2 regions of the Brevundimonas sp. Root1423 genome follow, and region 2 is predicted to be linked to the other one. Evidence: riboswitches for the same ligand, from Rfam matches in the RefSeq annotation. Region 2 holds a riboswitch; the other holds the start of a gene.
What was found. Region 2 has a riboswitch for glycine ahead of gcvT (glycine cleavage system aminomethyltransferase GcvT). Riboswitches for the same ligand answer to the same signal wherever they lie in the genome.
Positions count from the first base shown of each region.

Region 1: it holds a riboswitch for glycine, as region 2 does, so the genes downstream of both, gcvT (glycine cleavage system aminomethyltransferase GcvT) here and gcvT (glycine cleavage system aminomethyltransferase GcvT) in region 2, are expected to answer to the same signal.

Region 1 covers NZ_LMFL01000034.1:15,433-18,831, forward strand. The annotation lists gene argS (arginine--tRNA ligase) at 1-764, shown strand, start outside; gene ASD25_RS18520 (adenosine deaminase) at 795-1,808, shown strand; glycine riboswitch at 1,838-1,935, shown strand; glycine riboswitch at 1,940-2,025, shown strand; gene gcvT (glycine cleavage system aminomethyltransferase GcvT) at 2,079-3,194, shown strand; gene gcvH (glycine cleavage system protein GcvH) at 3,206-3,399, shown strand, end outside.
Region 2 covers NZ_LMFL01000038.1:6,597-9,995, forward strand. The annotation lists gene gcvPA (aminomethyl-transferring glycine dehydrogenase subunit GcvPA) at 1-405, opposite strand, end outside; gene gcvH (glycine cleavage system protein GcvH) at 433-795, opposite strand; gene gcvT (glycine cleavage system aminomethyltransferase GcvT) at 807-1,922, opposite strand; glycine riboswitch at 2,070-2,167, opposite strand; gene ASD25_RS20510 (adenosine deaminase) at 2,197-3,210, opposite strand; gene argS (arginine--tRNA ligase) at 3,243-3,399, opposite strand, start outside.

The sequences.
Region 1 (3,399 bases), on a different contig from region 2:
ACCGCCGCAAGGCCATCGACCCGGACCTGATCCTGTACGTCGTCGACGAGCGGCAGGCCGAGCATTTCGAACAGGTGTTCCGCGCGGCCTATCTGGCAGGCTACGCGGCCGAAGGATCGCTGGACCACCTCGGCTTCGGCACCATGAACGGCCCCGACGGCAAGCCCTTCAAGACCCGGGCGGGCGGCGTTCTGAAGCTGCACGACCTGATCACGATGGCGGTGGAGAAGGCGCGCGACCGGCTGCACGAGGCGCATCTGGGCGAGGACCTCAGCGAGGCCGAGTTCGAGGCCATCGCCCACAAGGTGGCCGTCGCCGCCCTGAAATTCGCCGACCTCTCGAACAGCCGGACGACGAGCTACGTCTTCGACCTTGACCGCTTCATGAGCTTCGAGGGCAAGACCGGCCCCTATCTGCTGTACCAGGCCGTGCGCATCAAATCCCTGCTGCGCAAGGGCGCGGACCAGGGCGCGGCGCCGGGGCCCATCGTCATCGCCGAACCGGCCGAGCGCGATCTGGCCCTGACTCTGGACGCCTTCTCGCAGGCGGTCGCCGAAGCCTACGACAAGCGGATGCCGCATGTCATGGCCGAGCACGCCTACCGGCTGGCGCAGTCGTTCTCGAAATTCTACGCCGCCTGCCCGGTGTTGATCGCGCCGGAGGAGGCGACGCGGGGTTCGCGGCTGGCGCTGTCGAAGGCGGCGCTGGACCAGCTGGAGACGGCGCTTCGCCTGCTGGGCATCGACACGCCGGAGCGGATGTAGGTTAGACTGGGCGCCTCACCGGAGCCGCCCATGTCGCTCGACGCCTATATCGCCGGCCTGCCCAAGGCCGAACTGCATCTTCACATCGAGGGCAGCCTCGAGCCCGAACTGATGTTCGAACTGGCCCAGCGGAACGGCGTGGCCATTCCGTTCGACAGCGTCGAGGCGGTGCGCGCCGCCTATGACTTTTCGAACCTGCAGGACTTCCTCGACATCTATTACGCCGGTGCGAACGTGCTGCTGACGCGGCGCGACTTCGAGGACCTGGCCTTCGCCTATTTCCAGCGCGCCGCGGCCGACAACGTCCGGCACGCCGAAATTTTCTTCGACCCCCAGACCCACACCGATCGCGGCGTCCCGTTCGAGGTCGTGGTCGAGGGTCTGATCGCGGGCATGGACCGGGCGAAGGCCGAGTTGGGCGTCACCTCCGGACTGATCCTCAGCTTCCTGCGGCATCTGACCGAGGACGAGGCCTTCGCCACTCTGGAGGCGGCGAAGCCGTATCTGCACCACTTCATCGGAGTGGGACTGGATTCGTCCGAGGTCGGCCATCCGCCGTCCAAGTTCAAACGCGTCTTCGCCGCCGCCCGCGACCTCGGCCTTAAGCTCTGCGCCCATGCCGGCGAGGAAGGTCCGCCGGCCTATGTCTGGGAGGCGCTGGACCTGCTGCAAATCGATCGTATGGACCACGGCAACCGCTCGATGGAGGACCCGCGTCTGGTCGAGCGGCTGGCTGACGAACGGATGACGTTGACGGTCTGCCCGTTGTCCAACCTCAAGCTCTGCGTGGTGAAGGATCTGAAGGACCATCCCGTGCCGGAGATGCTTCGTCGCGGCCTGCACGTGACCCTGAACTCGGACGATCCGGCCTATTTCGGCGGCTATGTGAATGAGAACTATCGCCAGCTGGCCGAGGCCGTGGGCCTGACGAGGGACCAGATCACGCTCTTGGCCCGCAACAGCTTCGAAGGGTCCTTCCTCAGCGACGCTGACAAGGCCGCCCGGATCGCCGAAGTGGAGGCGTGGGCCGCCCGTTCCGCTTGACTTCGCGCCGGAGTCGGGGCCTAGGTCCGCTCGCTCTCGCGGGAGAGATCGGGGCCTTTTCGGAGGCTTCGGAGCCGAAGGCGCAACCGCCCCGGAAACGCTCAGGCAAACGGACCGCGAGGACATTCGGACGCTGGAAAGTCGCTCTTCGGAGCGCGCCGACGGAGCAAGGCGACCTCATTGAGGACGTCGGAATCTCTCAGGCTTCAGGACAGCGGGGGCGCGAGGACGGCGGAGCTTCCGCCTCAACACGCGACCGCGAGAGTTCAGATGACCGACGAAGCCCTGAAGACCACGCCCCTCAACGCCGCACACCGCGCGGCGGGCGCCCGCATGGTGGGCTTCGGCGGCTATGACATGCCGGTGCAGTACGAGGGCGTGCTGGCCGAGCACCGCTGGACCCGCGAACACGCGGGCCTGTTCGACGTCTCGCACATGGGCCAGTGCAAGATCACCGGCGAGGACGCCGTCGCCCAGTTCGAACGCTTCGTCCCCGGCGACTATGCGATCCTGAAGGCCGGCAAGCAGAAATACAGCCTGCTGCTGAACGCCGAGGGCGGCATCATGGACGACCTGATGGCCGGCAAGCCCGACCACGACGGCCTCTATGTCGTGGTCAACGCCGGCAACAAGGACGCCGACTTCGCCTTCCTGCAGGCCAATCTGCAGGGCGATGCGACGCTGAAGGTCCTCGACGACCGCGCGCTGATCGCAATCCAGGGCCCCGAGGCCGCCGAGGTCATGGCCGCCCACGAGCCTCTGCTGGCCGAGATGGGCTTCATGGAATGCGCCCGGCTGATGCTGTTCGGCTGCGACTGCTTCATCTCCCGCTCGGGCTACACGGGCGAGGACGGCTACGAGATTTCCGTGCCTGCCGATCAGGCCGAGCGCGTCTGGAACGAGATCCTGAAGGACGCCCGCGTCAAGCCGATCGGTCTGGGCGCCCGCGACAGCCTGCGCCTCGAGGCCGGCCTGCCGCTGCACGGACACGACATCGACGCCTCGACCAGCCCGGTCGAAGGCGCCCTGACCTTCGCCCTGTCCAAGTCGCGCAAGGAGCGCGCGGACTTCAACGGCGCCGACCGCATCCTGAAGGAACTGGCCGACGGCCCGGACCGCGTCCGCATCGGCCTGAGCGTCAAGGAAGGCGCCCCGGCCCGTGAAGGCGCCGAGATCGCCGACATGAACGGAAACGTCATCGGCGCGATCACCTCGGGCGGACCCTCGCCGACGCTGGGCCGCAATATCGCCATGGGCTATGTCCCGCCGAAGTTCGCCGAGCTGGGGACCGATCTGAAGGTCATCGTGCGCGGCAAGCCCGCCGCGGCCGAGGTCGTCGCCACCCCCTTCGTCGCCCAACGCTACTATCGCAAACCGAAAGCCTGAGGATCGGACCGATGCATTTCTCCAAGGATCATGAGTGGGTTCGCTTCGATGGCGACGTCGCCACCGTCGGAATTTCCAAGCACGCCGCTGACGCCCTGGGCGACGTGGTGTTCGTCGAGACGCCGGACGCCGGCAAGACTGTCTCGAAGGGCGACAGCTTCGCCGTCGTCGAGAGCGTCAAGGCGGCTTCGGACGTCTACGCCCC
Region 2 (3,399 bases):
GTCATAGAGGCTGGCGTTGGCCACCGGCATGCCGGTCAGGTTCGCGACCTGGGTCTGGAATTCGTAGAGATACTGCAGCGTGCCCTGGGCGATTTCCGGCTGGTAGGGCGTGTAGCTGGTCAGGAACTCCGACCGCTGGATCACATGGTCCACCGTCGCCGGGACGTGGTGCTTGTAGGCCCCCGCCCCGCAGAAGAAGGGCACGGAGCCGGCCGAGGCGTTCTTGGCCGCCATGGCTCCCAGCGCCCGCTCGACCTCCAGCTCGCCCGCCACGCGCGGCAGGTCGACGAAGCCGTCGCGACGCGCCGCTTCAGGCACGTCCACGAACAGGTCGTCGATGGATTTCGCGCCGATGGCCGCCAGCATGGCGGAGCGGTCGTCGGGCGTCAGCGGGAGGTAGCGCATGGCGGGGAGATCCGTGCGTGAAAGGGCTTAGAGGGTGGCCAGGAAGGCGTCGTAGGCGGCGCGGTCCATCAGGCCGTCGGTCGAGGTGTCCGACACCTTGATCTTCGCGAACCAGCCTTCGCCTTCGGGATCGGCGTTGACCGTTTCCGGGGCGGAGGCGAGGGCGGCGTTGCCTTCGATCACTTCGCCCGAGACGGGGGCGTAGACGTCCGAAGCCGCCTTGACGCTCTCGACGACGGCGAAGCTGTCGCCCTTCGAGACCGACTTGCCGGCCTCCGGCGTCTCGACGAACACCACGTCGCCCAGGGCGTCAGCGGCGTGCTTGGAGATTCCGACGGTGGCGATGTCGCCGTCGAAGCGAACCCACTCGTGATCCTTGGAGAAATGCATCGATCCGATCCTCAGGCTTTCGGTTTGCGATAGTAGCGTTGGGCGACGAAGGGCATGGCGACGACCTCGGCCGCGGCGGGCTTGCCGCGCACCAGGACCTTCAGGTCCGTGCCCAGTTCGGCGAACTGCGGCGGGACATAGCCCATGGCGATGTTGCGGCCCAGCGTCGGCGAGGGGCCGCCCGAAGTGACCGTGCCGATGACCTTGCCGTCCATGTCGGCGATCTCGGCGCCTTCGCGGGCCGGGGCGCCTTCCTTGACGCTCAGGCCGACACGGATCCGCGACGGGCCGTCGGCCAGTTCCTTCAGGATGCGGTCGGCGCCGTTGAAGTCCGCACGCTCCTTGCGCGACTTCGACAGGGCGAAGGTCAGGGCGCCCTCGACCGGGCTGGTCGAGGCGTCGATGTCGTGGCCGTGCAGCGGCAGGCCGGCCTCGAGGCGCAGGCTGTCGCGGGCGCCCAGGCCGATCGGCTTGACCCGGGCGTCCTTCAGGATCGTGTTCCAGACGCGCTCGGCCTGATCCGCCGGAACGGAAATCTCGTAGCCGTCCTCGCCGGTATAGCCCGACCGCGAAACGAAGCAGTCGCAGCCGAACAGCATCAGCCGGGCGCAGTCCATGAAGCCCATCTCGGCCAGCAGCGGCTCATGCGCGGCCATGACCTCGGCGGCCTCGGGCCCCTGGACGGCCAGCAGGGCGCGATCGTCGAGGATTTTCAGCGTCGCGTCGCCCTGCAGATTGGCTTTCAGGAAGGTGAAGTCGGCGTCCTTGTTGCCGGCGTTGACCACGACATAGAGGCCGTCATGATCTGGCTTGCCGGCCATCAGGTCGTCCATGACGCCGCCCTCGGCGTTCAGCAGCAGGCTGTATTTCTGCCGGCCCGCCTTGAGGACCGCATAGTCCCCGGGCACGAACCGTTCGAACTGGGCGATCGCGTCCTCGCCGGTGATCCTGCACTGGCCCATGTGCGAGACGTCGAACAGGCCGGCGTGCTCCCGGGTCCAGCGGTGCTCGGCCAGCACGCCCTCGTACTGCACCGGCATGTCATAGCCGCCGAAGCCCACCATGCGGGCGCCGAGCGCGCGGTGCGCGGCGTTGAGGGGCGTGGTCTTCAGGGGTTGGTCGGTCATGTTCAGGCTCCACGGTCGCGTCTTGGGGCGGAAAGCTCCGCCGTCCTCGCGCCCCCGCTGTCCTGAAGCCTGAGAGATTCCGGCCGCCAGAACCCTGACCAGCCTTGCTCCGTCGGCGCGCTCCGGAGAGCGACTTTCCAGCGTCCGTACGTCCTCGCGGTCCGTTTGCCTGAGCGTTTCCGGGGCGGTTGCGCCTTCGGCTCCGGAGCCCCCGAAAGGGCTCCGATCTCTCCCGCGAGAGCGCCGCGACCTAGGCCCCGACTCCGGGTCGGTGTCAAGCGGGACGGGCGGCGTATGCCTCGACTTCGGCGATCCGCGCGGCCTTTCCGGCCTCGTCCAGGAACGAGCCCTCGAAGCTGTTGCGCGCCAGCAGGGTGACCTGCTCCCGCGTCAGCCCCACGGCCCGCGCCAGCTGGCGATAGTTCTCGTTCACATAACCTCCGAAATAGGCCGGATCGTCGGAGTTCAGGGTGACGTGCAGACCACGCCGCAGCATTTCGGGTACGGGGTGGTCCCTGAGGTCCTTCACCACGCAGAGCTTGAGGTTCGACAGCGGGCAGACCGTCAGCGTCATCCGTTCGTCGGCCAGCCGCTCGACCAGACGCGAATCTTCCATCGAGCGGTTGCCGTGGTCCATCCGGTCGATGTGCAGCAGGTCCAGCGCCTCCCGGACATAGGCCGGCGGACCTTCCTCGCCGGCGTGGGCGCAGAGCTTGAGGCCCAGCGCGCGGGCGGCGGCGAAGACGCGTTCGAATTTCGAGGGCGGGTGTCCCACCTCTGATGAATCCAGCCCCACCCCGACGAAGTGACGCAGATACGGCTTCGCCGCCTCGAGCGTGGCGAAGGCTTCCTCCTCCGACAGGTGCCGCAGGAAACTGAGAATCAGGCCCGAGGTCACGCCCAGTTCGGCGCGGGCCCGGTCCATGCCGGCGATCAACCCCTCGACGACGACCCCGAAGGGCACGCCCCGGTCGGTATGGGTCTGGGGGTCGAAGAAAATCTCGGCGTGCCGCACGTTGTCCGCCGCCGCGCGCCCGAAATAGGCGAACGCCAGATCCTCGAAGTCGCGCCGCGTCAGCAGCACGTTCGCCCCGGCGTAGTAGATGTCGAGGAAGTCCTGCAGGTTGGAAAAGGCGTAGGCGGCGCGCACAGCCTCTACGCTGTCGAACGGAATGGTCACGCCGTTCCGCTGCGCCAGCTCGAACATCAGCTCGGGCTCGAGGCTGCCTTCGATATGGAGATGAAGCTCCGCCTTCGGCAGGCCGGCGATATAGGCGTCGAGCGACATGGGCGGCTCCGGAAACGAGCCGCCAGTCTAGCCTACATCCGCTCCGGCGTCTCGATGCCCAACAGGCGCAAGGCCGTCTCCAGCTGGTCCAGAGCGGCCTTCGACAGCGCCAGTCGCGAACCTCGGGTCGCCTCATCCGGCGCGATCAGCACCGGGCAGGCGGCGTAGAATTTGGAGAACGACTGCGCC